Massilia litorea: one gene and its partner. The protein of the gene in region 1 interacts with the protein of each later gene in a pairwise test. Links are inferred from orthologs where the notes say so. Each region holds a gene or a part of one and is shown in the gene's direction. Other genes may lie near its edges.

Region 1 (15,167 bases):
AACCATGCGCGTCTACCAATTCCGCCACGTGGGCCTACAAATACAACCAGGTACAACAAGATATTGCGGAGTACTGCCAGTAGATGGTGCCCACGGAGGGACTCGAACCCCCACACCTCGCGGCACATGGACCTGAACCATGCGCGTCTACCAATTCCGCCACGTGGGCACTGGTACTGCTCAATCTAACTACATGCTACCTTTGCAGTCCTGTGCTCGGGAGCACAGGCTACATGCTGATACTGCTGCGGACTTACTGCCAGTAGAGTGGTGCCCACGGAGGGACTCGAACCCCCACACCTCGCGGCACATGGACCTGAACCATGCGCGTCTACCAATTCCGCCACGTGGGCATTTCTGCTGCTGCAGCCAACACCATTCGGGTGATGAGTCCTGCGCTCGGGAGCACAGGCTACGTCGTCAAACGGTGAAGCTGATACAATATCAGGCTTTCCTGTTTTTCGCTAGATCAACTTTCGTCGCTCCAGCGCAGAAATCCTTTTACTGCCGCTGCTTTTCCTTCGCTTCACAATACTGTCGTTGCGAAAGAGCCGAGATTATAGCGGAAGGTTTGCAAAAGTCAAAGACCCGCCTGTCGAGGCCGCAGCATCGACGCGGGCACGCTTCGTTAGGCGAATCCTGTCGTCCTCCGTTACACTACGCCTGACAAGGTGTCAATCCAACCAGGGTGCCGGCCGGTCCGGAACCTCATTAATAAGAAATTCAAGAAAACGATTTGAAGCAACCTACTCATACTATTCCTAGCCGAGAGGAAATTCTCGGCGTGTTCCGTGATGCAGGCACGTCGCTCGATGCGACCACGCTCGCACGTGCCCTGAACGTCAAGAGCGCCGCCGAAGAAGTCCTCGGCCGCCGCCTGAATGCGATGGAACGCGATGGCCAGATCCGCAGCGGCGGCAACGGCACTTATTCTCTGGCAGACCAGAGCGGCTTCATCGCCGGCAAGGTCAGCGCCCACCGCGACGGCTTCGGCTTCGTCATCCCCGACGAGCCGGGCAACGACCTGTTCCTGAACGATAAGGAAATGCAGAAAGTGCTGCATGGCGACCGCGTGCTGGCGAAAGTCACCGGTACCGACCGCCGCGGGCGCCTGGAAGGCACGATCGTCGAAGTCGTCGAACGCGCCAATACCCATGTCATCGGGCGCCTGCTGAACGAAGGCGGCGTCTGGGTCGTCTCTCCCGAAGACCAGCGCATGAACCAGGACATCCTGGTCGCCGGCTCGCCGGGCAAGGCGAAGGCCGGCCAGGTCGTCAGCGTCGAGCTGATCGAGCAGCCGGCCCGCTTCCAGCAGCCGACCGGCCGCATCGTCGAAGTGCTCGGCGAACTGGACGACCCGGGCATGGAAATCGAGATCGCCGTGCGCAAGTTCGGCGTGCCGCACGTGTTCTCGCCGAACGCGCTCAAGCAGGCGAACAAGCTGCCGAACGAAGTGGTCGATGCCGACCTGGCCGACCGCGTCGACCTGCGCGACGTGCCGCTGGTGACGATCGACGGCGAAGACGCACGCGACTTCGACGATGCCGTGTATTGCGAGCCGGTCAAGATCGGCCGCGAGAACGGCTTCCGCCTGCTGGTCGCCATCGCCGACGTCAGCCACTATGTGAAGCCGAACGACGGCCTGGATGTCGACGCCATTGAGCGCAGCACCTCGGTCTATTTCCCGCGCCGCGTGATCCCGATGCTGCCGGAAAAGCTGTCGAACGGCCTGTGTTCGCTGAACCCGGCGGTCGACCGCCTGAGCCTGGTCTGCGACATGGTCGTCAGCAGCGATGGCGTCGTGCAGGCCTACCAGTTCTATCCGGCCGTGATCCACTCGGCCGCGCGCCTGACCTATAACCAGGTCGCCGATATCCTCAAGGATCCGCGCGGCGAAGAGGCGGGCCGCCGTCCGGCCATCGTGCCGCACCTGCAGAACCTGAACGGCGTGTTCCATGCCCTGCTGGCGGCACGCCAGGAGCGCGGCGCCATCGATTTCGAGACGACCGAGACCTATATCGTCTGCAATGCGATGGGCAAGATCGAAAAGATCATCCCGCGCACCCGCAACGATGCGCACCGCCTGATTGAAGAGTGCATGCTGGCCGCGAACGTCTGCGCCGCCGACCTGCTGATCCGCCACAAGCACCCGGGCACCTTCCGCATCCACGCCACGCCGACCGAGGAAAAGCTGAACCAGCTGCGTACCTTCCTCAAGATGACGGGCCTGAACCTGGGCGGCGGCCTGAAGCCGCAGGCGAGCGATTACGCAGCCCTGATGCGCGAGATCAAGGAGCGTCCGGACGCGACCCTGCTGCAGACCATGCTGCTGCGTTCGATGCAGCAAGCCGTCTACAGCCCGGACAACGTCGGCCACTTCGGCCTGGCCTACGAGGCCTATGCCCACTTCACCAGCCCGATCCGCCGTTATCCCGACCTGCTGACCCACCGCGCCATCAAGGCCGTGCTGGCGGGCAAGAAATACGAGCCGAAAGGAATCGACCTCGCCAAGCTGAACACGAACGTGTCGAACGCCACGCGCAAGCAGAAGGCGAAAGACAAGGCCGAAGGCAAGGCCAAGGACGAGAAGGACCTGACGATCTGGGACGCGCTCGGCGTGCACTGCTCGGCCAACGAGCGCCGCGCCGACGAGGCGTCGCGCGACGTCGAGAACTGGCTCAAGTGTTACTTCATGCAGGACAAGCTGGGCGAGTCCTTCACCGGCATCGTCGCCGGCGTGACGACCTTCGGCATCTTCGTCCAGCTCGACGAGCTGTATGTCGAAGGCCTGGTCCACGTGACGGGCCTGGGCGAAGATTATTTCCAGTACGACGAAGCGCGCCACCTGCTGCGCGGCGAGCGTACGGGTAAAACCTTCGGCCTGACCGACCGCGTCACCGTGCAGGTGGCCAAGGTCGACCTGGAAGCACGCAAGATCGACCTGGTGCTGGCGCAGGACGCCAATGCCGGCGCGGCGCCTGTGCAGCAACGCGAGCAGGGCGGCTCAAGCCGTCGTGGCGAGAACAAGTCGGACCGCAATCGCGGTGCGAACGCGCAGCCGGCAGCAGCGGCAGCGCCGGCGGCGCGCCAGGGCGGCAATGCCCTGGCCGAAGAAGGCAAGGGCAGCCGCTCGAAGCGTTCGCGCCGCGGACGCAAGGAGCGCGCGGCAGCACGCGAGCTGCGGCGCAACTGCCGCAAGCCGGGCAAGAGCAAGAGCAGGACCAGAGCCCAGCCCAGCCACAATTCGACGCTGCCGCCAACGGCGTCGAGGTGACGGGCGGCGGTAAATCCAAGCGTTCGCGCAAGGAGCGCAAGGAACGCGCCGCCGCGCGCGAGCTGGCGAATGCTGCACCGGCCCCGGTGGAGCAGCCAGCGGTGCAAGCCGCTGAGCCGATCGCCGATGCCGCGCAAGCGAAGCCCGCCCGCCGTTCGCGCAAACTGCCGGCCGCGCTCGACATGGGCGCCGTGGTAGCGCCGCAGCCGGTCCTGGAGCAGGCGCCGGCACCTGAGCCTGCAGCTGCGCCGGTTGCCGCCAAGCGTCCGCGCAAAGCCAAGGCAGTCGCCGAGGCGCCGGTCGAGGCAGTTGCTGTCGTTCAGGCCGAGCCCGAAGCAGCACCGAAACGCGCACGCCGCACCAAGGCAGCCGAAGCCGTGGCGCCGGTCGCCGTAGCGGATGAGGCGCCAGCCAAGCCGCGCCGCGCCCGTGCCGTCAAGGTCGAAGCAGCGCCGGCAGTGGAAGCTGCCGTGCCCGCCCCGGCAGCAAAAAAGAGCGTCGCCAAAAAGAGTGTCGCCAAAAAGAGTGTCGCCACCAAGCCCGCCGCCAAGACGGCGAGTGCACCATCCAAAACGAGCAGCAAGAAGAAAAGTAACGCATGAAGAATAAAATGATTTTCGGCTTCCACGCCGTGACCTCGCGCCTGCGCCATGAGGCGCAGTCGGTGGAAGAAATTTTCGTCGATGCCGAGCGCAACGACGCCCGCATGAAGGCCCTGATCGCCAACGCGAAAGAGGCGGGCGTGCGCGTCATGCCGGTCGAGGCCGCGCGCCTCGACAAGATCGTCGGCACCCGCCGGCACCAGGGCGTGATCGCCTTCGCCAGCCAGCTGGCGCTGGCGCGCAACCTTGACGAGCTGCTCGATGCAATCGAAGGTCCGCCGCTGCTGCTGATCCTCGACGGCATCACCGATCCGCACAACCTGGGCGCCTGCCTGCGCGTGGCCGACGGCGTCGGCGCGCACGCGGTCATCGTGCCGAAGGACCGCGCGGTCGGTCTGAACGCCACCGCCGCCAAGGTCGCCAGCGGCGCTGCCGAGACGGTTCCCTACATCACGGTGACGAACCTGGCGCGCACCATGCGCGAGCTGAAGGACCGCGGCATCTGGCTGATCGGCACGTCCGACGACGCCGACAAGGGCCTGTACGAAGCCGACTTCACCGGCCCGACGGCGCTGGTGATGGGTTCCGAAGGCGAGGGCATGCGCCGCCTGACGCGTGAGACCTGCGACCTGCTGGTCAGCATCCCGATGTTCGGCTCGGTCGAGAGCCTGAACGTCTCGGTCGCCTCGGGCGTCTGCCTGTACGAAGCGCGCCGCCAGCGCGGTATCAATGTCTGAAAGCCGGTGCTAAATCCTTAGCCTCGTTGCAAGCACTGTTTGACGCGTGGGCTCAAGAGCCCACCCTACGGTGCACAACAGTCGCTGGCTGTCGCGTAACGTAGGGTGGGCTCTTGAGCCCACGCGTATCAGCGCACAACGCATGCGCCGGCAACGGCCACGCCCGCCGTCGCGGGCAATCCCTCCAAATTGACCCCCTCCCAAGCAATGTGTAGCCGTATAAGCTACCATTTGCCCCTGTTTTCCTTCTGTACTTATTATGTTTTCCTCGTTGCGCGAAGATATCAAGAGCATCATCGAACGCGACCCGGCCGCCCGTAACGGCTGGGAAGTGCTGACCTGCTATCCAGGCCTGCACGCGATCGTCCTGCACAACTGGGCGCATGCCTGCTGGAACCTGAACCTGAAGTGGCTCGGCCGCTTCATTTCCTACCTCGCGCGCGTCATTACCGGCATCGAAATCCACCCCGGCGCGACCATCGGCCGGCGCGTCTTCATCGACCATGGCTTCGGCGTGGTCATCGGCGAAACCGCCGTCGTCGGCGACGACTGCACCATCTACCAGGGTGTCACCCTCGGCGGCACCACGCTGGTGGCCGGCACCAAGCGCCATCCGACGCTCGAGCGCGGCGTGATCGTCGGCGCCGGTGCCCAGGTGCTGGGCGCGTTCACGGTAGGGGAATTTGCGAAAGTCGGCTCGAATGCCGTGGTGGTGAAACCGGTCCCGGCAGGCGCCACCGCGGTCGGCAACCCGGCCCACATCATCCGCAAGGAAGACCAGTCGCGCAGCGCGCGCATGTTCGCGGCCTACGGCGTCGCGGCGAACGGAGACGATCCCGTTTCGAAAGCCCTGCGCGGCCTGATCGATCACGTGGCGCGCCAGGACGAGCAGCTCGAACGCCTGACGGCCACCATCAAGGCGGCCGGCATCGCCTGCCCGAACATGCTCGAGGGTGATAAACTCGATTCAGCCGAACTGAACCGGCTCGTCGATTAAGGAAGCCATGACTGAAGAAACAATCGCCGGCGTCGGTACGGCGCCCGTGCTCGACCCGTTCGAGATCCGCGTGCTGGCCGTGCTGGCCGAAAAAGAGGCGCTCACGCCGGACAATTATCCGATGTCGCTCAACGCCATCGTGAATGGCTGCAATCAATTGTCGAGCCGCGATCCGGTGATGCAGCTGTCCGAAGACACGGTGCAGGACACCCTGCAGCGCCTGATCGAGCGGCGCCTGGTGAGCGGCATCAGCGCCGCCGGCGCCCGGGTCACGAAATACGAGCACCGGATGCGCATCAAATGGACGCTCGAGCAGGACAAGGTGGCGGTCCTGACCGTGCTGATGCTGCGCGGCCTGCAGACCGCCGGCGAGATCCGCACCCGCACCGGCCGCCTGCACGAGTTCAAGTCGGTGGCCGACGTCGAGGCGACGCTGCAGTTCCTGATCGATAAATATCCGCCGCTGGTGGCGAAACTGGAGCGCGCGCCCGGCACCAAGGAATCGCGCTACGGCCAGCTGCTGGGCGGCGAGATCTCCACCGCCCGCGACGACTCGGCATTCGGCAGCGCCGCCGCCCCGGCGGCGCCATCCTCCCGCATCGGCCAGCTGGAAGAGGAAGTCGCCGCAGTGCGCGCCGAACTTGAAGAGCTCAAGGCGCAGTTCGAGGCGTTTCGCCAGCAGTTCCAGTAGGCGCCGCGGGCGAGGCGGGCGGGGCCGTGCCGAATTCCAGTTCCACCAGCGCCTCGTCGCTCCATTCGGCGTCGCTCAGGCCTACGAGGAAGTGTTTTTTTCCGGTCTCCAGTACCATGCTGCGCCCACCTTCGCGCAACGTGGCTGCGAGGATCGATGTCTCGGTATTAAAGCGGAACCCTGCGCGGCGTTCCTTTTCCGAGAAAAAGTTGCACCAGTCCCGGTTCAACAGCACGCTGTTCAGTGTCAGCACCCAGAACAGGGGAATTTCTTCCTTCGCGATCGCAACCGTGACCTTGCATTCCAGGCGCAGGTCGCCCAGACGCCGCATATTGTCCGGCAAGCCGGGCGTACGCACCTCCGGCACGATCCGATAGTCCTTGCGCTTCTGGTTCAGCACCAGTTCGCCCCCGGCGTCGAGCGCCGCTTCGCTGCGGGGCACCGTGAAGCGGTTACTGGTGTCGAGCGCCAGCGGCAGGATGAAATCGTGCTCGCGTTCGATGCGTACGGTCGGCTGTTCGGGCAGCCCGGAATCATGGCGTGCTTCGATCCGGAAACGCAGCGCAGGAATGTTCGGGGCCAGCGCATGGTGCCGCTCAAAGCTGTCGAGGCCTGCCAGGATCGCCTTGTACTTGCGCAGCTCCGGATGACGCAGGGCGTTGACGTGGATCGTCGAGGGCTCATCGACCCCTGGCACCGCCGCGGCCGGGCCGCAGAGGAGCAGGGAGCCGAGCGCACATGCAAGCAATGTGCGCCGCATGCTTAACCCTCGTCGCGCCAGCGGCGCAGGCGGATCGCCGCGAAGATCATCGCCACGCCGGCCAGCACGCCAGCCCAGAGTTCAGGCTTGGACAGCGTCGACCATGAGTAGGCGAGCATCGTCATCATGTCGACGCCTTGATGGGTCGGCATCGGCAGGTCGCCGCCGGCGTTCATGAACCAGGTTCCGGGAATCAAGCCGAGCAGGATCGCCTCCAGCACCTTTTGGACGGCATGGCCGATGTTGAGGGCCGGCCCCTGGTAGGTCATCGCGATCAGGTATTCGAGCCACTTCAGCAGCACGGCGGTGATCAGCGGCACGCCGACGGCCCACAGGAAGACCTTCGATTTGGCCCAGCTCGACACCAGCAGCAGCCAGCCGGCAGTCGGCAGCGCCCACAGGATGTAGACCGGCACCATGCCGACCAGGTACAGCGGTGCGAGGTAGAAATTCACGTTGGTCAGCACCGGGCCGAACAGGCTGATCCCGAGATGGCTTGCCGCAAGCGCTCCGAGGAACCAGATCGCCAGCGCCGCGGCGGTCGCCACGCCGATCGTGATCATGGGCGCCACCACCAGGACCGTGACCAGCTTCGACAGCACGGTATCGGCGTCCGAGATCGGCAGCGACTTCCAGAACAGGATGCTGCGGTCGCGCCGGTCGTCGTAGAGCGCGGCCAGGCAGTAGAAGAAGGCCACGACCGGCAACACGACGAAGATCGGCGCGCCGACGGCGATGTAGTTATTCGCGGCCATGCTCGCCACCTCGGCACGCTTCTCGCTCGTCATGACGTTCGCGATCGAGGTGTGGTGTACTTCCTCGCCGTCGACCCGGATGCTGACGTTGTCGGCGGCCATCTTGCCGCTTGCGACGCCGTAGCCGAGCACGCCGCCCACCAGCACCACCATGATGATCGCGGCAATCAGCGGCGCCCAGACAAACCCTCCCTTGTGCTCCCAGAACTCGCGGCGGAGCAGCCATTTCATCGTATTCATGCGTAGGTTCCTTTCATGGTTGCCACGAACAGGTCGGCGACGCTCGGATTGCGCGTTTCGCCGAGGGCCGAGAGCTGGGCGCGCGAGACGCCGCCGGCGCGGGCCGAGTCGAACAGCATCACGTTCTTGCCGAACACGGTGCGCTGGTCGAGCGGCTGCAGCGCGTTGGCGGCATTCACCTTGTCGGCCGCCACCATCACTTCGACATAGCGCTCGCCGACTTCGTCCATCGAGGCGGCCAGCACGATCTTGCCGTCGCGGATGAACAGCAGGTCGGTCAGGATGTGCTCGACTTCCTCGACCTGGTGCGTGGTGATGATGATGGTCTTGTTCTCGTCAAAATAGTCTTCCAGCAGGTTCTGGTAGAACTGCTTGCGGTAGATGATGTCGAGGCCCAGGGTCGGCTCGTCGAGCACGAGCAGCTTGGCGTCGATCGCCATCACCAGGGCCAGGTGCAGCTGGACGATCATGCCCTTCGACATTTCCTTGACCTTCATGGTCGGACGCAGGCGGGTGTTGGCGATGTATTTTTCGGCCCGCGAGCGGTCGAAGCGCGGATGGACGCCGGCCACGAAGTCGATCGCGTCCATCACGCGCAGCCAGCGCGGCAGGATGGCGACGTCGGCGATGAAGCACACGTCCTGCATCAGGGCGTCGCGCTGGGTGCGCGGATCCTTGCCCATGACCGTCAGTTCGCCGTCGAAGGGGATCAGGCCGAGCGCCGCCTTCAGGGTCGTGGTCTTGCCCGAACCGTTGGGGCCGATCAGCCCGACGATGCGTCCGGCCGGGATATCGAAATCGATGCCGTCGATGGCGGTCTGCTTGCCGTAGCGCTTGGTCAGGCCACGGGCGGAAATCACGGCGCTCATGCTGAACCTCCCGGCTGCGTGGTGTGCAGCAGCTGTTCGACGTTCAGGCCCAGCAGGCGGATGCGTTCCACCATGGCCGGCCACTCTTCGCGCAGGAAGCGCTCGCGTTCGCTTGCAAGCAGTTTCTCGCTCGCTCCTTCAGTCACGTACATGCCAATCCCCCTTCGTTTTTCTACTAGGTTTTCGTCCACCAGTTCCTGGTATGCCTTGGAAACGGTGATCGGGTTCAGTTGGTACTCGGCCGCGATCTGGCGAACCGAGGGCAGGGCGTCGCCGGCCTTCAGGATGCCGTCGAGCATCATATCGATGACCCGGTCCTTCAGCTGGCGGTAAATGGGTGCGTTGTCGTTCCAGCCGATGTTCATGGATGGCCTCCCTGTCGCTCGGCTGCTGCAGCATGCTCAATCATCTCTGGCTCCTGTGTTGATCGAATGCGGTGGTGTTGTAGTGAAGTATGACACCAGCACTTTTCGGCGAAACCGGAATGCGATGAACTGCAAAAAAGCGGCACTGAACGGCGCAAAGCGCATGGCAAGCCGAACGCGACAGTGCTCGACGCACAACCCGGCCGTGCCCATCAGGCTGTGCGGCGCGCTCATGGCTCGCGCATGCCGACATGATAGAGAAAATTTCTTGTTAAAAACTAACGAACTGTTACAAATGGCACCAGCACGCAGGCTGGCAGGCTACCCCCAATATGCACATGAATCTGCTTCAAAAGGTTCGTTTAGGAAACAGTTAGGCTTCGTTATCCCCGCAGGGAAATTGTTTCATCTCATTTGGGTACGTTTCCAGCATGAATCGTATCGAGCGCCGCTGTTGAGAAAAATGTGTGAAAATCAATTATCAAAATTTCTTGTATTTTTTGCATCATCACATTGCGTGTCGCATAGGCGAACGGTGTAGTTCGCCCCAATAAGTGCTCAAGGAGAATAAATTGAAACTCAAACGATTTGAATTTGCAGTTGCCACGGCCCTGGTCGTATTACTGGCTGGTTGCGGCGGAGGCGGGGGCGGCGGCGGCGGCGGCGGCGGATCGACCGGCGGCACGAACCCGACCACGCCTGCAACCCAGTACACGCTGGGCGGCACCGTGTACGGCCTGGCAGCCGGCACGCCGGTCACCGTCTCCAACGGTGGCGAGAAGAAGATCATTGCCTCCAACGGCGCGTTCACCCTCGACACCAAGCTCAATGCCGGTGCCAGCTACAACATCGAGGCGATCGCGCCTGCGGGTTATACCTGCCAGGTCGGCAACGGTTCGGGCACGATCAACGCCAACCTCAACAATGCGACCATCGCCTGCGCGCCGGTCCTGGGTAACCAGGTGGCGGGCCAGGTCGCCGGCCTGTCGACCGCACTGAAGGAACCGCTCGCCGTCACCGCCGACGCCAACGGCAACGTGTACGTGCTCGACGCGGGTCCGCACAGCGTGCTGAAGCTGGACAAGGCCAGCCAGCAGATCTCCACCTTCGCCGGCGGCACCGGCAAGCCGGGTACGGCCGACGGCGCAGCTGCCGCAGCCCAATTCTGGCTGGGCGGCGCCGGCGGCGCCGTCGTCGATGCACAGGGCAACCTGTTCCTGTCCGACGGCTGCAACGGCGAAATTCGTAAAGTCGCGCCGGACGGCACGGTCTCGACCCTCGCCGGCGGCGGCACGGTCGTCTGCAAGAACGTGGCAACGGCCAGCATGGGCCAGGTCAATGCGACCGGCACCGCTGCCCGCTTCGAACGCCCGGGCTCGCTCGTCTCCGACGGCGCCGGCGGCGTCATCGTGATCGACTCCCAGACTTCGCAGCCTGCCGTGCGCCTCGTGAGCGCAGCCGGCGTGGTGACCACCCGTACCTACCCACAACCGGATCCGTCGGCGACGATCACCCTGCAACGGGTCGCACGCGCCCCGGACGGTGGCCTGTTCTTCTCGGACTCGAACAACCGTATCTGGAAAGACGTCAATGGCGCGCTGGTCCTGTTTGTCGGCAAACTGAGCGGCTTGTCGTACGAAGACGGTACCGGCGCGAATGCACGCTTCCGCGCCATCACCGGCATGACCTTCGCGAACGGCGACATGTATGTGACCGACCTGGCGAAGGTGCGCAAAGTGACCGGCGCAGGCGTCGTGACGACCCTGGCCGGCAACGACAACCGCGCCAGTGTGGATGGACAAGGCGCCGCAGCGTCCTTCAGTACCCTGTTGTCGATTACCTTCGACGGTACCGACCTGATCGTCGTCGACAGTGGCCAGGAAATCCTGCGCAAGGTCAGCCTGACCGGCGCGGTAAGCACCGTGAAATCCACCCCGGCGCTGCGCGCCAGCGTCGACGGTCCAGGCATTGCTGCACGTTTCGGCTCCTTCAGCTCGCTGGCCGCTGGTAGCGACGGCAACCTGTACTCGGTCGACCCGGCCGGCCACGTGGTGCGCAAGGCAACGCCGGCAGGCTTCGTGACGACGGTTGGCGGCAAGGCTGGCACGCCGGGCAACGACAACGGCGCGCTGGCGACGGCAACCTTCAACACGCCGCAACGCATCGCGGCCGGCAAGGATGGCAGCCTGTGGATCGCGCAAACGGATGGCGTGCGCCGCATCCTGAACAACGAGGTGACGACCCCGGATGCCTCGATCAAGGCAGTCAACCTCGCGGTCGAGCCGAGCGGCAACGCAGTGGTCGTGACCGGTACCAACTCAGGCGAAGTGATCCGCGTTACCCCGGCCGGCGCGCGCACCGTGCTGGTCAACACGGCGCAGATCGCGGCCCTGTTCCCTGCCCGTACCGGCGTCAAGTTCACGCCGCAATCGGTCGTCGTCGACGCCGCCGGCAATATCTACATTGCCGATACCGCCACGGCAGCCGTCTACAAGTACTCGACCGCGGGTGTGTTGAGCGTCTTCGCTGGCACGCCGTTCAATGAAACCGGCAATATCGACGGTGCGGTGGGCGTCGCTACCCTCGGTTTCTATGAAATCGACCACATGGCGATCGACGACGCGGGCAACCTGTACCTCAGCGGCCAGGGCAGCGTGCGCAAGATCAGCCCGGCAGGTGTGGTGTCGTCGCCGACCTACGGCTGGGGCAATGCCGACATCGGCGCCGTCGCGGTCCTGGGCGGCAAGCTGTACGGCATGACGCGCTACGCGCTGCTGCAGTCCAGCCTGTAATCAGGACAGGACGGGCGAGCCGTCGATGCCATGTCTCGTTACCGAGCCATGGTCATCGACGGCGATCCAGCCGCCACGCGGCGGCTGGACATCCAGCTCCCAGTCGGGCAGCACGTAGCGGCGCTTGCCGCCATGCAGGTGCAGGGCAGGGCGGTGGGTATGGCCGTGGATCAGCACCTCGACCCCAAGGGTCTCGAACAGGGCGTCGATCGCAGCGGGCGTGACATCCATGATCTCGTAGGACTTGGTCGTATGCGCTTCGCGGCTGCCTTCGCGCAGGCCGGCGATGATCGCCTTGCGCTGGGCCAGCGGCATGGCCAGGAACTGTTCCTGCCAGGCTTGATTGCGCACCGTCGCGCGAAATTCCATGTACTTGATATCGAGCGTGCATTCGGCATCGCCGTGCACGAGGGCGATGCGCTGGCCGGCTATCGTGGCCACGTGCGGTTCGTCCAGCAGCCGCAAGCCGGCCGCTTGCGCAAAACCGGCGCCGACGAGAAAGTCGCGGTTGCCCGCCATCCAGAACACTTCCACACCACGATCGGCCAGCGCCCGCAGGGCTGCGATCACGCGCGCGTGGAAGGGCGTGTCCAGGTCGTCGTCGCCGGCCCAGTATTCGAAGATGTCGCCAAGGAGATAGAGCTGGTCCGCATGCGCCGCCTGCTCGTCGAGGAAGCGGAAGAAGGCTTCTGCCGTCAGCGGATGGGATTCCTGCAGGTGCAGGTCGGAAATGAAAAGCGCGGCCGTGCGCGCGGGAGTGGACATATTAAAACTTTCTCCCGCGCGAGGGGTGGTACTAGACGGTACTAATTAGATGACTTCGGCTTTTTCGATGATGATCGGCTCGACCGGCACGTCCGCGTGCATGCCGGCACGCGACGTGGCGACCTTGTTCAGCTCGTCGACGACTTCAGTGCCCGCGGTGACCTTGCCGAAGACGGCATAGCCCCAGCCGTCCTGGCCCGGGTAGTTCAGGAAGTCGTTGTTCTTGGTGTTGATGAAGAACTGGGCCGATGCCGAATGCGGGGCCGAGGTGCGGGCCATGGCGACGGTGTACTTGTCGTTCTTCAGGCCGTTCTTGCCTTCGTTCTCGACGGTCGCGTCGGTCGGCTTCTGCTTCATGCCTGGCTCGAAACCGCCGCCCTGGATCATGAAGTCCTTGATCACGCGGTGGAAGATCGTGTTGCTGAAGTGACCCTTGTTCACGTAGTCCAGGAAGTTGGCAACGGTCTTCGGCGCTTTCTCGGCGTCGAGTTCGATGGTGATGTTGCCCTTGTTGGTGGTCAGCAGTACGGAGGTCATGGGTAATCCTGTTCTATTTGTTGAAGAAGAATGCAAGACCGGTATTTTACAGCTTATTTAAGGACTCACTTTACAAGCCGATCGCCACCGAGGACGGTGGTGGACTGGATCACGATCGGTGTCACCGGTACATTCTGCATGCCGCGCATGTCGTCGACCATCACGCCCTTGATCTTGTCGACCGTTTCCTGCCCCTTCACCACGCGCCCGAACACGGTATAGCCGTAGCCGTCCTGGCCCGGATAATCGAGGCCGGCATTATCGTTGACGTTGATAAAGAACTGCGAGGTCGCCGAATTCGGGTTGTCGGTACGCGCCATGGCCAGCGTGTAGGGCTTGTTCGAGAGGCCGTTCTTCGACTCGCTCGGGATCGGCTTGCGCACGCCAGGCTTGTCGACCAGTTTCTCGGTATAGCCGCCGGCCTGGATCATGAAGCCGTCGATCACGCGGTGGAAGACCGTACCCTTGTAAAAACCGGACTTTACGTATTGCATGAAGTTCGCCGTGCTCTTCGGCGCGTGTTCGGCGTCGAGTTCGACCACGATCTCGCCCATCGTCGTCTTGATCGCCACCTGCGGATTGTCGGCGGCGAAGGCGTGGCCGGCAAAGCCGATCGCCAGCGCGGCCGCGGCCAGGTGCGTCAGAAGGGCGCGGCGGGATTGTTTTTGTGCGTGCATGGGGCGTCTCCTCGGTGGACGTGGCGCAAGGCCTGTCAAGTCTTTTGCAGAAAAATAAACCTGAGCCATATGCGGCCAGCCGGGTTTTTATCAATGCTATACTTTGCGCAGAACGTCTCATTCTATCAAAAGAATTTGGTATCCAAGAACAACAAAGAGGGCTGACGGTCCCGACGCAAGAGCGAATCCCGGCGCGCGCTGTATAGCGAACGCGCTCGGGATTCGTATTGCTCCGGGCTTCCGATCCCCTCTCGAAACATCACCACCCATGAGCCAATTAAAGATCTACAACACGCTGGCGCGCGAGAAACAGGTATTCGTCCCGATGGAGGCCGGCAAGGTCGGCATGTATGTCTGCGGCATGACCGTCTACGACTACTGCCACGTCGGCCACGCGCGCATGATGATGGCCTTCGACGTCATCTATCGCTGGCTCATGGAATCGGGGTATGAGGTCAAGTACGTGCGCAACATCACGGACATCGACGACAAGATTATCAAGCGCGCGGTCGAGAACGGCGAGACGCTGTCCTCGCTCGTCACGCGGTTTACCCAGTACATGGACGAAGACTTCGCCGCGCTGAACATGCTGCCGGCGAGCGTCGTTCCGCGCGCAACCGAGCACGTGCCCGGCATGCTGGCGATCATCGAAAAGCTCGAAGAGAAGGGCCTGGCCTACCAGGGCGAGGACGGCGACGTCAACTACGCGGTGCGCAGCTTCCCGAACTACGGCAAGCTGTCGGGCAAGTCGCTCGACGACCTGCGTGCCGGCGAACGCGTCGACGTCAACACCGGCAAGCGCGACCCGCTCGATTTCGTTCTGTGGAAAGCGGCCAAGGAATCCGAACCCGCGGAAGCGAAATGGGATTCGAAATGGGGCCGCGGCCGTCCGGGCTGGCACATCGAGTGCTCGGCCATGTCCTGCGCGCACCTGGGCGAACACTTCGACATCCACGGCGGCGGCCAGGACCTGCAATTCCCGCACCACGAAAACGAGATCGCCCAGAGCGAAGGCGCCTTCGGCGTGCCGATGGTGAACTACTGGGTGCACAACGGTTTCGTCCGCGTCGATAACGAGAAGATGTCCAAGTCCCTGGGCAATTTCT
Region 2 (15,146 bases), 2.5 Mb from region 1 along the record:
TCGGGCGCTTCTTTTTACAGTTCGGCGTGACGGTGGCGGTGGCGGTGCTGGTGTCGCTGTTCGTCTCGTTCACGCTCGATCCGATGCTGTCTTCGGTGTGGCCGGATCCTGTAAAAGACCGCTTCAAATATGTGCCGTGGCTGGGCCGGATCATGGCGAGGATCGAAGTCGGCATCGAGCACGTGCACGGTATTTATGGCCGCGTGCTGGCGCTGGCCCTGCGCTGGAGGAAATCGACGCTGGCGCTGGCCCTGGGCATTTTCGTCGGCAGCCTGTTCCTGATCCCGATGATCGGCGGCGAGTTCGCTCCTAAAACCGACGACGGCTTCATCCAGATGAAGTTCAAGACCCCGGTTGGCTCGAGCCTGGCCTACACCGACGGCAAGGTGAAACAGGTGGAAGAGGCGCTGCGCGCCTATCCGGAAATCGAGGCGATCAGCAGCGCCATCGGCGTCTACGAGGGACATAACAGTGCCCAGGTGATCCTGAAACTGACCGACGTGAAGAAGACGCACCGCCGCTCGCAGGAAACGATGGAGTCGGTGATTCGCGCGCGCCTGCAGCCGATCGCCGGCATCACGATGTCGGTCGGTAACAAGCCGATCTTCATCGCGATTCTCGGCCGCGACGAAGCCAAGCTCGACGCCGCCGCCCACAAGCTGATGGACAAGATGCGCGCCATCAAAGGCGTGGCCGACATCGAGTACAGCCAGGAAGGCGCCAATCCCGCCACCGTCATCAAGATCAACAACGAGCTGGCGAGCGACCTGGGCCTGTCCGTGGCGCAGGTCGGCGCGGCGCTGCGTCCCTTCGTGGGCGGCGACCAGATCAGCAACTGGCTGGCGCCGGACGGCCAGAACTACGAAGTCAACGTGCAGCTGCCGCGCAGCAGCCGCCAGAAGGTGGCGGACCTGGCCGACCTGTCGCTGGCCTCCTCGCGCGTCGACGCGGCCGGCAACCCGATCATGGTGCCGCTGCGCCAGGTGGTCGAGTTCGTGCCTTCGTTCAGCCCGCAGGTGTTAAAACGCCAGGCGCTGGAACGCCGGGTCGCGATCTATGCCGGTATCGAAGGCCGCCCTTCGGGCGACGTGAATGCCGACATCAAGAAGGCGATGGAGTCCATCGAACTGCCGGAAGGCGTGCGCTTCGACGTCGGCGGCGACGCCCAGCAGATGGCGGAAACGATGGCCAACTTCGGTTCGGCGATCGTGATCGCGATCATCTTCATCTACCTGGTGCTCGCTTCGCAGTTCGGCTCCTTCCTGCAGCCGATCGCCATCATGATGTCGCTGCCGATGTCGCTCATCGGCGTGCTGCTGGCGCTGCTGGCCACGGGCAGCACCCTGAACGTGTTCTCGGTGATCGGTGTCGTGATGCTGATGGGTTTAGTCACCAAGAATGCGATCCTGCTGGTCGACTTCGCGAACCACGGCCAGCGCGAAGGCAAGGCGCAGTTCGCGGCGATCCTGGAAGCGGGACAGGTGCGCCTGCGCCCGATCCTGATGACGACGCTGGCAATGATCTTCGGCATGCTGCCGATGGCGATCGGCGCCGGCGACGGTGGCGAAACGCAGGCGCCGATGGGACGGGCGGTGATCGGCGGGGTGATTACCTCGACGCTGCTCACCCTGGTGGTGGTGCCGGTGGCCTACAGTTATCTGGACAATATCGGCAAGCGGGCACGCCGCTGGTTTGCCAAGGGGCACGAACATGTGGCCGAGGCCGCACCTGTCATCGCGAAGGAAAGCGCGTAGGGAATGCCCGGGATGCTTGAGTCACCCCCGGGCCGCCGCGTAACGTAGGGGTGGGCGAGGCCAATGGCCTCGCCTACGGTTTCATCGGGCTCCCCGATCCCACGCGTGAACGCGCCGCAGTAACGTAGGGTGGGCTCTCCGAGCCCACGCGTGAACGCGCCGCAGTGTCAGCTTCATTCGAAGCCAATACTGCGGCGCGTTATCGTATCAACATGTACAAAATCGACTACGGCGTCTGCGTCTCCTGCGCATCCGCATTCACCTCAGTATCGCCCTCGGCATCGTTCGACGCCTCCTCCGTCATCCCTTCCCCCTGCGGATGGTTCTTCGCTTCTGCTTTCCGCTTGGCTTTTTCTTCCGCCTTGCGTTTCTTTTCCAGTTCCCGTTGCCGCTTCTCATAACTGAAGTTGGTTTTGGCCATGATCACCTCTTATGCTCTGACTTGAATGGATGTAGAGCGCGGAACGCTCCCGGTGCGCGACTATTATGCGCCAGATAAGCTTTCAAGTTTTGAATTAACCACGTGGATGGTGCTGTGCATGCAGATGCTTCAGGCGTTCGCGCGCAACATGGGTGTAGATCTGTGTGGTGGAAATGTCGGAGTGTCCCAGAAGCAGTTGCACCACGCGCAAGTCGGCGCCGTGGTTGAGCAAATGGGTGGCAAAGGCATGGCGCAGCGTGTGCGGCGACAGCGGCGCGCGGATGCCGGCTTTGACAGCATGCTTCTTGATCACGACCCAGAACATCTGGCGCGTCATTGGCCCGCCGCGGCTGGTCACGAACAGGGCGTCGTCGACCTGCCCGTTCAGAATGATGCCGCGCGCATCCTTCAAATAACGCTCGAGCCAGGCACGCGCTTCGCCGCCGAACGGCACCAGCCGTGTCTTCGCGCCTTTACCCGTGACCCGCAACACGCCATCGTTCAAGCTGAGTTCGACAATTTTCAGGGCCACCAGTTCCGACACCCGCAGTCCGCTCGCATACATGAGTTCGAGCATCGTGCGCTCGCGCAGGCCGAGCGGCGTGGCGACGTCGGGCGCGGCCAATAATGCCTCGACTTGCGCTTCGGAGAGCGTATGCACGAAGCGCGTCGGCTGGCGCGCGGTGGCCATCTTCAGGCAGGGGTCCTCGGCTACCTGGTTACGCCGCAGCGCCAGCGCATAGAAACGTTTTAAGACCGACAGCCGCCGGTTCGCCGTGCTCGGCTTGGTGTCGGGATGGCGCTCTGCGAAATAACTGGCCAGGTCTTCGGGGCCGGCGCCGAGCAGGCCGCGGCCGGGGCGTTTGACGCCGAGCCAGGTCGAGAACATGCGCATGTCGCGCCGGTAAGCGTCGAGCGAGTTCTTCGCCAGGCCCTGCTCGAGCCAGAGCGTGTCGCAGAACTCGTCGATCAGTCCCAGATCGCCTGCTGCTGCCATGGAGATGCGGTCGCGCCTTCGTGGCGCAGCAGCCAGCGTTTCACCGACAGGTGAAAGCCGTTTTCGTCGTCGTTGTTCGAAAAGCCGCCAAGGCCGCCGGCGGCGGTCACGCGGTGGCAGGGAATGACGAGCGGGAACCAGTTGGCGCCGCAGGCCTGGCCGACCGCGCGCGGGGCCGAGCCGATATTCTTGGCGATCCTGCCGTAGGTCAGCACCGAGCCGCGCGGGATGGCGCTGATCGCGTCCCACACGCGTTTCTGGAAGGCGCTGCCGGCCTCGAACAGCGGCAGATCGAAGCGGAAATCGGGGTCCGCCAGGTAACGCTCGACCTGCAGCGCGGCCTGCTCGGCCACGGCATCCTGGGCGTCTTTCTCGTGGAAACGCGGCTGCAAATAGACGAGCTCGCGCACCCGTTGATCCTCGGTGCGGATGCCGATCGCGCCGAACGGGGCCGCCACGATGGCGGAAAACAGCTCGCTGCCTTGTTGTGTAGTCATCGCCACAGTTTACTCCTCGCGCGCCGCGCTTACCAAACTTTTTCGCTGGGGAAATTGCCTGTCCGTGGCGGCCGGCTGAGCCGAAAAAGGCTATGCTGGCCTCATACGTGACAGGATCCCCATGCCGCCCGCGAAACGCATTCTGGCCCTTCTGTTCCTGCTTGCCTGCCTGGCCCAGGCGGGCGCCGCGCCGCAGGCGCCGCTGCGGGTCGGAATTTATCAGAATGCGCCGAAAGTGTTCATGAACGAGGACGGCGGCGCCTCCGGCATCCTGGTCGACCTGTTGCGCGAAATGGCCAGCGCCGAACACTGGCCGCTCGAATTCGTCGCCTGCGAATGGCAGGCCTGCCTGGACGCGCTGGACGCGGGCCGGATCGACCTGCTGCCCGACATGGCCTGGTCCGACGAACGCGCCCACCGCTATGCCTTTCACCAGGTGCCGGTGCTGCACAGCTGGTCGCAGATCTATGCGCGTCCCGGCAGCGCGATCCGTTCCCTGCTCGATTTGAAAGGCCGCCGCGTGGCCGTGCTGGCCGGCTCGGTGCAGGCGCAAGTGCTCCCTGGCGTGCTGGCCGGGTATGGCGCGGTGCTGGTGCCGGTCGTCTCGCTCGAGCAGGGCTTCGCGATGGTCGGCAATGACCAGGCCGATGTCGTGGCCGCGAACCACTATTATGGCGAGGCCAGCGCGAAGGCGCACGGGCTCGAGGCCACGCCGGTCGTGTTCAATCCGGCGCGCCTGTATTACGCTGCCATGCCCGGGCGCCAGCCGGCGGTGCTGGACGCCATCGACCGCCACCTGGGCGCCTGGCGCGCCGACCCGGACTCGGTGTATTTCGCCTCGCTGCGCCGCTGGCAGGCGGCCGGGCCGGCGCCCGCGGTACCGCCGGCTTTGCTGTGGACCCTGGCCGCGACCATCGGCCTGCTGCTCTCCGCGCTGGCCGTGGCGAGCTGGCTGCGCACCGAGGTCGCGGCGCGCACGCGCGCGCTGCGCGACAACGAGCGCAAACTCTCGACCATCCTCGACAGCGTCGATAGCCTCATCTACATCAAGGATGCCCAGTCGCGCTTCCAGTACGTGAACGGCGCCCTGTGCCGCCTGCTGAACCGGCCGGCGGCCGCCATCCTGGGCAAGACCGATGCCGACCTGTTCGGTCCCGAGCAGGCCAGGATGACGCGCGCCGGCGACCTCGCCGTCATCGAGGGGCACGAGCGTTACGTGGCGGAGGAGTGCCTCAACGGCAAGCTTTACCTGACCACCAAAATCCCGCTGGTGCACGACGAGGAAGTCCACGCGCTGTGCGGCATCACTACCGACATCACACCGCGCAAGCAGGCCGAGGAATCGCTGCGCATCGCCGCCACCGTGTTCCAGTCGGCCGAAGGCATGTGCGTGCTCACGCCCGATGCGATCATTGTCGAAGCCAACCAGGCCTTCGGCACGCTCAACGGCTGCCCGGCGTCGGAACTGGCCGGCGCGCCCTTCCCGCCGTTCTCGCTGGAGAGCGACGGCGACGACTACCGCGAACGGATGTGGGACAGCGTGCGCTACGAGCAGTCGTGGCAGGGCGAAGTCTGGACCCGGCGCCGCGACGGCGAGCGCTATCCGGCCTGGCTGACGGTCAGCGCCGTGCGCGATGCAAACGGCGTACTGACCAATTTCGTCTGCACCCAGTCCGACATCAGCGCGCGCAAGCAGGCTGACGAGAAAATCGTCCAGCTGGCCTATTACGATTCGCTGACCGGCCTGCCGAACCGGCGCCTGCTCTACGACCGGGTCACGGGTTGCCTCGGCCGGCACGGGCGCCAGGACCACGTGGGCGCCCTGCTGTTCCTCGACATGGACAATTTCAAGGACCTCAACGACAGCCGCGGCCATGTCGTCGGCGACCAGCTGCTGCAGCAGGTCGCCGCGCGCCTGCTGGCCTGCGTGGGCGCGAGCGACACCGTGGCGCGCCTGGGCGGCGACGAATTCGTGATCCTGCTCGACGCGCTCGGTCCGGACGAGCCGCAAGCGCGGCAGCATGCCGAGGCCGTGGGCGAAAAAATCCTCGTGGCCCTGCGCGAACCGTTCGAGGTCGGGGGCGCCGTGCACCACGCCAGCTGCAGCATCGGCGTCACCTTTAGCACCGGCCACGAAGACAGGCTGGACGACCTGATGCGGCGCGGCGACCTGGCGATGTACGAGGCCAAGCGCCAGGGCCGCAACACGCTGCGCTTGTTCCATCCGTCGATGGAACACGAGGTGACCTACCGCACCGAGATCGAGACGGAGCTGCGCGCGGCGCTGCTCGATTCGCAGTTCGTGCTGCACTACCAGGGCCAGGTCGACGGCGACGGCCTGCTCACCGGCGCCGAAGCGCTGGTGCGCTGGCAGCATCCGACGCGCGGCCTGGTGGGCCCCGCCGGCTTCATCGCCATCGCCGAGACCTCGGGCCTGATCCTGCCCCTGGGCCGCTGGGTGCTGCGCACCGCCTGCGAGCAGCTGGCGCTCTGGTCGGCCTCGGCGGCCACGGCCCACTTCACGATCGCCGTGAACGTCAGCGTGCGCCAGTTCCTGCAGCGGGATTTCGTGGAAGAGACGCTCGCCATCGTGCGCGAAAGCGGCATCGATCCGGCCTGCCTGAAACTGGAATTGACCGAGACCCTGATGATCGAAGGCGTCGAGGAAACGATCGGCAAGATGCATGCCCTGCGCGAACACGGCATCTGCTTCTCGCTCGACGATTTCGGTACGGGGTATTCGTCGCTGAGCTACCTGAAGCGGCTGCCGCTCGACCAATTGAAGATCGACCAGAGTTTCGTGCGCGATGTGCTGGACGACCCGAACGACGCCTCGATCGCGCGCAGCGTGGTTGCGCTGGGCAAATCCTTAGGCTTGAAAATCATCGCCGAAGGGGTCGAGACCGAAGCCCAGCGCAACTTTCTGGCGGGGATCGGGTGCGATCACTGGCAGGGGTATTTATTCAGCAGGCCGGTGGATGCCAGAACGCTGGAGGAGCTGGCAGCCTGAAAATATACCTACGTTACGCCACTGCCAGGTGTTATAGCAAACTGACGGGTGTTCACGAAACCCCAGGCGAAAAAAAAGCGCACCCTTGGGTGCGCTCCAATCATCAGGCACGTCCCGGTCGTTTGGCAGTGCCAACGACTTCTGTCGAACGTGTGTCTCCTCTCATGATCTCCGGTATGGACTACCGTGCTTTTTCTGCCCCTCCAAAGACTGTGTCCGGGTTGCCTGCACCGCTTTGGTGCCGCAGCGCCCAATCATAACGCAACTGTGCCAACGAAGAATAGTTTTTTATATACGGTTTTCGCAAATGCACCACAGTCGAGGCGCCCGTGTCACGACAGCCCTCGCGACACCATTCTTACTGACCGAAGCGTCATTATTTCTCCGCTGTTTGTCGGGCAATTGCATCAATTAAATCCTTGCCGATGCGACGCTCCATCTGGCGGTGCACCGGCAGCAGCGCGGCGCGCCATTTCTCCTGTTCCTGGGGCGTCAGGTAGTAGATCGTGGTCTTGCCCGCCTTGCGGATCGCCTCCAGAGCGCGGTCGTTGTCGCGCTGGGCGATCGTTTTTTCGAACGCGGTCGCGTCGCGCATCGCGCGTTCGAGCGCGGCGCGCACGTCGGTCGGCAATCCGTCCCAGAACTTGCGGTTGACGATCACCGCGTAGCCGAGATAACCGTGGTTCGACACCGTCAGGTGCTTCTGCACCAGGTGCATGCGCTGGGTGTACATGTTCGAGGGCGGATTCTCGGTACCGTCGACCACACCCGTCTCGAGCGCCTGGTAGGCTTCCGAGAAGGCCATCACCTGGGGCCGGGCACCGAGGGCGCGCATCTGGGCGTCGAGCACGGTCGAGGACTGGATGCGCATGCGCAGGCCGCGGAAGTCGAGCGGCACGTGCAGCGGCCGGTTGGCCGACATCAGCTTGAAGCCATTGTCCCAATAGGCCAGGCCGGTGATGCCTTTCGACTGCAGCTTACCGAGCAGGTCGCGCCCGATCGGGCCCTCGGTGACGGCGTACAGCGCCGCCTTCGAGGGGAAGATATACGGCAGGTCGAACGCTTCGAACTCCTTCACGCCGAGCGGGCCGAACTTGGCCAGCGAGGGCGCCAGCATCTGGACAGCACCCAGCTGCAGGGCTTCGAGCTCCTCCTTGTCCTTGTAGAGCTGGCTGTTCGGATACACTTCCACCTTGACCCGGCCGCGCGTGAACTGTTCGGCCAGCAGTTTGAAACGTTCGGCGGCCTGCCCTTTCGGGGTGTCGGGCGCGACCACGTGGCTGAACCTGATGACGATCGGGGCCTGGGCCCAGGCGACATTGAGAGAGGCGACAAAGGCCAGGACCGCGGCCAGGAATTTGATGGTCATGCGTCGATCGAAAAAGATGAAATAAGCAAGGCGCCTGGCGCGGACCGCGGTTGCGTTGCCACGACAGAAGTCCACAATAGCATCGCACAAGAAAACCTTCCACTATCCCATGAATAACCCGTTTTCCCTGCGCCGCCGCGCCAACCTGGCCCGTCCCTGGCGCTGGCTGGTGCCGGTCCTGCTGGTGCTGCTGTTTCTCGCCGTCCTGTTCTGGCTGCCCTGGCAGGCGCGCCAGATGGAAAGCAACGAGCGCCAGGAACAACTGATCGCCGACACGCTGTGGGTCGAGCAGACCCTGCGCTTCGAACTCGCGCGCAGCGAGGAAGCGCTGGCCACGCTCGGCACCGACCTGGCCGACAAGCCGCCCGCGCCCGCCGTGCTGCAGGCGCGCCTGGCGCAACTGTTCAAGAACGGTCCGGAACTGCGCCGCGTGTTGTGGCTGGGGCCGAACGGCGAGGTGCTGGCGCGCCATGGGGCCGACCCGGCCGGCGGCGCGCCGGGCCTGAGCGAGACCCAGGAGATGGCGCGCCTGACACGGGCCGGACGCTACACCGAGCCCTACGGCGCCACCTCGCACATGCAGGGTTTACTGGACTATTACCTGCCGCTGTACCACGACGGCGCCTACGCCGGCAGCCTGATGGCGACCTACAGCCTGAAAACCCTGCTGAACGAAACCGTGCCCTGGTGGTTCGCCCAGGACAATGCCCTGTCCCTGCTCGACCGCAACGACGTCGCGGTGGCGGCGCGCGCCGACGGCGGCCCGGGGCGCGGGGTCTACACCCACCGCCGCGCGCTCGACCTGCCCGGCGCCTCGATCGTGCTCGCCACCGACAGCGTCAAGGGCGCGCCGCGCCTGCTGCCGAATTTACTCGTCGGCTCGGTGATCGTGCTGGCGCTCGGCTTGCTGTGGAGCCTGCTCACCCTGTGGCGCCACATCTCGCGCACGCTGGCGGCCGAGTCCGCGCTGCGCCAGCAGATGGCCTTCCGCACCGCGATGGAAAATTCGCTGATGACGGGCCTGCGCGCGCGCGACCTCGAGGGGCGCGTCACCTATGTCAACAAGGCCTTCTGCGAGATGGTCGGCCTGCCGCCGGAAGAGCTGGTAGGCAGGAAGCCGCCGATGCCCTACTGGGCGCCGGAAGCGCGCGGCGAATACGAGGAACGCTTCGCCGGCGTATTGGCCGGCACGATCACGCCGCAGTTCGAGACCGTGTTCCAGCGCTCGGATGGCGTCCGGGTGCCGGTGCTCGTGTTCGAGGCGCCATTGGTCGACAGCCGCGGCAACCAGACCGGCTGGATGAGTTCTATCCTCGACATCACCGACCGCAAGAAGGCCGAGGAACTCAATCGCCAGCAGCAGGAAAAGCTGGAAACGAGCGCGCGCCTGGCAACCATGGGCGAGATCTCGTCGATGCTGGCGCACGAGCTGAACCAGCCGCTGGCCGCCATTTCCAGCTACACGGCCGGCGCCCTGAATGTGCTCGAGCGCGCCGACAAGGGCGTGGCGATCGAGCCGACCCTGCTGCGGCGCGCGCTGGAGCAGGCGCGCCAGCAGGCCCAGCGCGCGGGACAGATCATCAAAAGCGTGCACGAATTCGTCAAGAAGAGCGAGCCGCAGCGCGAGACGGTCGATATCTACAGCGTGGTCGACGGCGTGCGCGCCTTGATCGAACTGCAGGCGCGCAAGTGGTATGTCGCCCTCCAGATCGAGCTGCCGGCGCGGCTGCCGCCGGTCTCGGCCGACCGCGTGATGCTCGAGCAGGTGCTGCTGAACCTGACGCGCAACGGCGTCGAGGCGATGGCGGACGTGGCACCCGAGCAGCGCATCCTGCGCATCACGGCCAGCGCCGACGCGGCTCAGGTATCCGTTTCCGTGATCGACAAGGGCCATGGCATCGCACCCGACGTGGCCGAGCGCCTGTTCTCTCCCTTCTTCTCGACCAAGGCCGAGGGCATGGGCATGGGACTGTCGATCTGCCGTACGGCGATCGAGTTCCACGGCGGCACGCTGACCCATGCGCCGAACCCGGGCGGCGGTACCGTCTTCACCTTCAGCCTGCCGCGGCCCTCCGCCGCCCCGCCGGCCGAGCTACAATGACGGCAACCAGGAGACCCCCGATGCTGCATATTGTCGACGACGAAGACGTGATCCGCGATGCCCTCGCCTGGCTGGCGCAGTCGCGCGGACTCGCGGTGCGCGGCTATGCCGGCGGCCAGGCCTTCCTCGACAGTGTCGGGGAGCCCGACCCGGAGGGCGACTGCGTGCTGCTCGATGTGCGCATGCCCGACATGAACGGCATCGCCGTGTTCGACCAGATCATCAGCCGCGGCTGGCTGGCGCGGATGCCCGTCATCTTCCTCACCGGCCACGGCGACGTGCCGATGGCGGTCGATTCGCTCAAGCGCGGCGCCTTCGATTTCTTCGAAAAGCCCTTCAACGACAACGACCTGATGGACCGCGTCGACCAGGCCCTGGCCGCGGCCCGCAACGCCGCCAGCGCCGCCCGCGTGCAGGCGCGCCTGGCGACCCTGTCGGCCCGCGAACGCGAAGTGCTCGACCTGATTTTGGCCGGCAAGATGAACAAGGTCGTGGCCGACGAACTCGGCATCAGCATGCGGACGGTCGAGGTGCACCGGGCGCACATCTTCGACAAGATGCAGGTCAAGACGGCGGTGGAGCTGGCGGGCTTGCTGAAGTAGTTCCCTTTTGGTTCCCTTCTCCCACACCACAACTCAGCCACGACTTCCGGTCACAAATGAGCGCGCACAGGACGTGCCGAACGCCGTCCCGTTTTGTCGATCGCTTGTAAAATCCACATTGAACGCGTCGCTGCTTGCGCCCGTGACGCCAACTTCTTTAGGGAAAGCAGATGAACGAAAAGACAGTTGCAGATCGCATGTTCCTGCGCAACGCGAAATCGATGCTGATCATGAACGGCAGCGTCCACCCGACGGTCGTGGCGCAGTTTCCGCAAGAGCTGGTCAAGGAAGGCGATGGCCCCTTCGACGTGATCATGATGTTCTGCATGAACCGCAAGGACCTCGAGCAATTCCTGCCGCAGGCCAAAGAACGGCTGAGCGACAAGGGTTCGCTCTGGATCGCTTACCTGAAGCAGACGGCCTCGAAAGCCACCGATATCAATCGCGACTCGATCAACGCTTATCTGAAGGAAAACGGGATCACCGCCGTGGCGATGATCTCGATCGATGGCGACTGGTCGGCCATGCGCGCCAAGCGCATCGAACTATGATGCGTGTTGCAGCAGCGCCCATTCGACGTGTTCGCGCACCAGCGCGGACGGGTGCGTTGCGCGCGCCTGCAGTGCCGCCACGATGAGCGGATCGCCGCGGCGCCCCTGCGCGGCATTGCCCAGCCCCACCGCCAGGTTGCGCAGCCAGCGCTCGTGGCCGATGCGCCGGATCGGACTGCCTTCCATACGGCGGTTGAATTCCTCTTCTTCCCACGCGAACAGTTCCAGCATGCTGGCGTCGCCGAGACCATTTCGTTCGTCGAAATCCGGCACCGTCGCCCGTTGCGCGAACTTGTTCCAGGGGCAGGCCAGCTGGCAATCGTCGCAGCCGTAGATGCGATTCCCGATCAGGCCGCGCAGCTCGACCGGAATGCTCCCCTTCAGTTCGATCGTCAGGTAAGAGATGCAGCGCCGCGCGTCGAGCCGGCCAGGGCCGAGGATGGCCTGGGTAGGACAGAGGTCGATACAGTTGCTGCAGGCGCCGCAGTGACTGCTCGTCGGCGCATCGACCGGCAGTGGTAAATCGACCAGGATCTCGCCGATAAAAAAGGTCGAGCCGGCATCGCGCGAGAGCAGCAGCGTGTGCTTGCCGCGCCAGCCCAGGCCCGCCTTTTCTGCCAGCGGCAATTCCATCACCGGTGCCGAATCCGTAAACACCCGGTAGCCATATTCGCCGATCTCGCCCTTCACGCGCTCGGCCAGCTGGGCCAGGCGGTTGCGCAGCACCTTGTGGTAATCGCGGCCGCGCGCATACATCGACACCACGGCGGCGCCCGGCTCCAGCTGGCGCGCCAGCTCGCGCTCGCGCCAGCCCTCCTGCAGCGGCAGATAATCCATGCGCGCCACGATCGCGCGCACCGTTCCCGGCACCAGTTCGGCCGGCCGGGCGCGCTTCATGCCGTGGCTTGCCATATAATCCATCTCGCCGTGATGACCCGCCGCCAGCCAGGCAGTCAGCCCTTCTTCGGCGTGCGCGAGGTCGACGTCGGCGATGCGGACGTCGGCAAAGCCGAGTTCGCGTCCCCAGGCCTTGATGGCACGGGTCAGTTCCTGCAGATCGGGGAGTTGAATGGACATTCGGTCAAGGACAATCACGGCACCAGCGCGCCACCAAACCTACCATTTTAATTGATGCAGCACTTCACAGCCTACCTGCCGGACGAATCGGCGACCCTTCTCCTTGGCGCCGCCCTGGCCCGGGCCGTCGTTCCGGGCCTCGTCATCTACCTGCACGGCGACCTCGGCGCCGGCAAGACGGCGCTCACGCGCGCGCTGATCCAGGCGGCCGGGCACCAGGGCACCGTCAAAAGCCCGACCTATACCTTGTCGGAACCGTATCGGGTGCAGCTGGACGGCCAGCCCGCCAACATCATCCACTACGACCTGTACCGCATGTCCAGTCCGGAGGAATTCCTGGATGCGGGCTTTCGCGAAGACTTCGACGGCAAGAACATCTGCATCGTCGAGTGGCCGGAAAAGGGCGAGCCGGTGTTGCCGCCACCCGACGTCCGGGTGTCGCTCGAGGTCCACGGGGTCGGACGTGCTGTAGAATTGCAGGCGTTGTCTCCACAGGGCCTGCTATGTCTCGACCGCCTCTCCTTCGCCCCGCCTCCGTGACCTCCCCTGCGCGCCGCCGTACCGTGCTCAAAGCCGGCGGCACGCTGCTGCTGTCGGTGATCGCCCCGCTGCCCGCATATGCGGCGCAGATTCTCGCCGTGCGCGTCTGGCCGGCCGACGACTACACGCGCGTCACGCTGGAAAACGACACCAACCTGAAGGCCGAGCACTTCCTGGTGCCCGATCCGCCGCGCCTGGTAGTCGACATCGACGGCCTGCAACTGAACGACACCCTGAAAAGCCTGGTGGCGAAAATCGAGTCGAACGACCCGTACATCAAGCAGGTACGCGTCGGCCAGAACCGCCCGAACGTGGTGCGCCTGGTGTTCGACCTGAAGGAAGAAGTCAAGCCGCAGGTGTTCACGCTGGCCCCGGTCGCGGAGTATAAACACCGCCTGATCTTCGACCTGTATCCGGTACGCGAAGCCGATCCGATCGCGGCCCTGATCGACAAGGGAGAATGGTCGCCCGGCGACGGCACGGCCACCGCGGTGCCGGCCGTACCGGTGCCGCCCGCGCAGCCGGTAGCGCCCGATCCGGTGGCGCGCCTGGAAGCGGAAATCGCCGCCATGAGCGGCAACGCGGCACCGCGCGCTACTCAGCCAATGCAGCCGACGCCGGCGCCGGCGCCGGCGCCCGGCAAGCCTGCGAATAAACCGCCGCTCCCTGCGAACAACGTGGTGCGGATGGTGACGATCGCGCTCGACCCCGGCCACGGCGGCGAGGACCCGGGCGCGATCGGCGCCACCGGCACGCGCGAAAAGGACATCGTGCTGGCGGTGGCGAAAAAACTGAAAACGCGCCTGGAAGCGCTGCCGAACACGCGCGTGATGCTGACCCGCGACGGCGACTATTTCGTCCCGCTCGGCACGCGCGTGGAAAAGGCAAGAAAGGTGCAGGCCGACCTGTTCGTCTCGATCCACGCCGACGCCTTCATCGAGCAGCGCGCACGCGGCTCGTCCGTTTTCGTGCTCTCCGAAAAAGGCGCCAGCTCGACCGCCGCACGCTGGCTCGCGACCGACCAGAACAAGGCCGACATGATCGGCGGCGTGAACCTCGCCAAGCATGACCGCCAGCTGGCCAGCGTGCTGTTCGACCTGTCGACGACGGCCCAGATCAACGACAGTTTAAAACTCGGCAAGGCGGTGCTGGGCGAGATCGGCGGCATCAACCGGCTGCACAAGGCGGCCGTCGAGCAGGCCGGATTCGCGGTGCTGAAAGCCCCGGACATTCCGTCGATCCTGGTCGAGACGGCCTTCATTTCGAATCCGGAAGAGGAAGCGAAGCTGAAGGACGACGACTACCAGGAGCAGCTGGCGAACGCCATCACCAAGGGCATCAAGCGTTATTTCTCGGCGAATCCGCCGATGGCGAAGAGCCGCATGACGTAAGGCCGCATTCCGGGCCGCCATGGCATACTACGCGGCCCAGATCCGTCAGGTTTTAGACATGAACCATCTCGATGCCGCCGTCTCCACCACCTTCGGCCAATTGCCGGCCCTGCTGCTCACTTCTCCCGACGGCGCGCAGGCGAACGTCACGCTGTACGGCGCCCACCTGATTTCCTGGCGCGGCGCCGACGGGCGCGAGCGCCTGTTCTGCAGCGCGAAGTCGGCGCTGGACGGCAGCAAGGCGATCCGCGGCGGGGTGCCGGTGATCTTCCCGCAATTCGCGGAACGCGGCAGCGGCATGCGCCACGGTTTTGCGCGGGTCAGCAACTGGCGCGTGCTCGACCAGGGTCTCGATGAGGGCTGGGCCTTTGCCGTGTTCGCGCTGGCGCCGTCGGACCTGGCGCCGCAGCATGCGCAAGCCTGGCCGCACGCGTTTGAATTGAGGCTGCGCATCGCGATCCGCGCCAACGAGCTGACGATGGCTTTTGAAGTGCGCAATACGGGCGCCACACCCTTCCCGTTCGCGGCGGCGCTGCATACCTATTTCCTCGTCGACGATGTGGGCAGCGTGCGCATCCTCGGCGTCGAGCGCGAGGAGCTGGCGATCAGCGACAAGTTCGACCGCGTGTACCAGGGCGTCGAGCCGCGCCTCGCCCTGGTCGATGGCGGGGTCGTGCTGACGCTGCGGCAGGATGGGTTTGCGGATGCGGTGGTGTGGAATCCGGGGCTTGAGGATGCGGCGGCGCTGGCGGATATGGCGGACGAAGAATACCGGCGCTTCGTGTGCATCGAGCCGGCGCGGCTGGAGGGGCTGGCCTTGCAGCCGGGTGAAGCCT

The links.
Region 2: the proteins of rlmB (region 1) and tsaE interact in binary tests that used the Escherichia coli proteins (3 or more experiments, as listed by UniProt). The link is inferred for Massilia litorea from one-to-one orthologs.

The regions. Positions count from the first base shown.
Region 1 is NZ_CP062941.1:4,542,972-4,558,138, reverse strand. What follows is about bases 2,744-5,742. They hold rlmB (23S rRNA (guanosine(2251)-2'-O)-methyltransferase RlmB), read left to right. Parts: upstream 2,744-3,872; coding sequence 3,873-4,613; downstream 4,614-5,742. Other genes in these bases: LPB04_RS20365 (YceH family protein), read left to right, coding at 5,618-5,742; cysE (serine O-acetyltransferase), read left to right, coding at 4,873-5,610; LPB04_RS20380 (hypothetical protein), read left to right, coding at 3,271-3,876; rnr (ribonuclease R), read left to right, coding at 2,744-3,274. Also shown: more of rnr, read left to right, coding at 737-2,743; more of LPB04_RS20365, read left to right, coding at 5,743-6,301; LPB04_RS20360 (hypothetical protein), read right to left, coding at 6,261-7,061; LPB04_RS20355 (ABC transporter permease subunit), read right to left, coding at 7,064-8,056; LPB04_RS20350 (ABC transporter ATP-binding protein), read right to left, coding at 8,053-8,925; LPB04_RS20345 (GntR family transcriptional regulator), read right to left, coding at 8,922-9,290; LPB04_RS20340 (hypothetical protein), read left to right, coding at 9,289-9,831; LPB04_RS20335 (NHL repeat-containing protein), read left to right, coding at 9,863-12,082; LPB04_RS20330 (UDP-2,3-diacylglucosamine diphosphatase), read right to left, coding at 12,083-12,847; LPB04_RS20325 (peptidylprolyl isomerase), read right to left, coding at 12,893-13,384; LPB04_RS20320 (peptidylprolyl isomerase), read right to left, coding at 13,450-14,061; cysS (cysteine--tRNA ligase), read left to right, coding at 14,330-15,167. UniProt on the Escherichia coli protein: Specifically methylates the ribose of guanosine 2251 in 23S rRNA.
Region 2 is NZ_CP062941.1:2,083,682-2,098,827, reverse strand. Bases 11,199-14,176 are described here. They hold tsaE (tRNA (adenosine(37)-N6)-threonylcarbamoyltransferase complex ATPase subunit type 1 TsaE), read left to right. Parts: upstream 11,199-12,433; coding sequence 12,434-12,919; downstream 12,920-14,176. Other genes in these bases: LPB04_RS09325 (N-acetylmuramoyl-L-alanine amidase), read left to right, coding at 12,883-14,176; queG (tRNA epoxyqueuosine(34) reductase QueG), read right to left, coding at 11,297-12,379; LPB04_RS09340 (DUF3052 family protein), read left to right, coding at 11,199-11,302. In the rest of the region: LPB04_RS09380 (efflux RND transporter permease subunit), read left to right, coding at 1-1,754; LPB04_RS09375 (hypothetical protein), read right to left, coding at 1,981-2,175; site-specific tyrosine recombinase XerD, read right to left, coding at 2,270-3,172; LPB04_RS09365 (methylated-DNA--[protein]-cysteine S-methyltransferase), read right to left, coding at 3,145-3,669; LPB04_RS09360 (EAL domain-containing protein), read left to right, coding at 3,791-6,679; LPB04_RS09355 (TRAP transporter substrate-binding protein), read right to left, coding at 7,056-8,048; LPB04_RS09350 (sensor histidine kinase), read left to right, coding at 8,158-10,149; LPB04_RS09345 (response regulator transcription factor), read left to right, coding at 10,170-10,751; more of LPB04_RS09340, read left to right, coding at 10,922-11,198; more of LPB04_RS09325, read left to right, coding at 14,177-14,310; LPB04_RS09320 (D-hexose-6-phosphate mutarotase), read left to right, coding at 14,369-15,146. UniProt on the Escherichia coli protein: Required for the formation of a threonylcarbamoyl group on adenosine at position 37 (t(6)A37) in tRNAs that read codons beginning with adenine.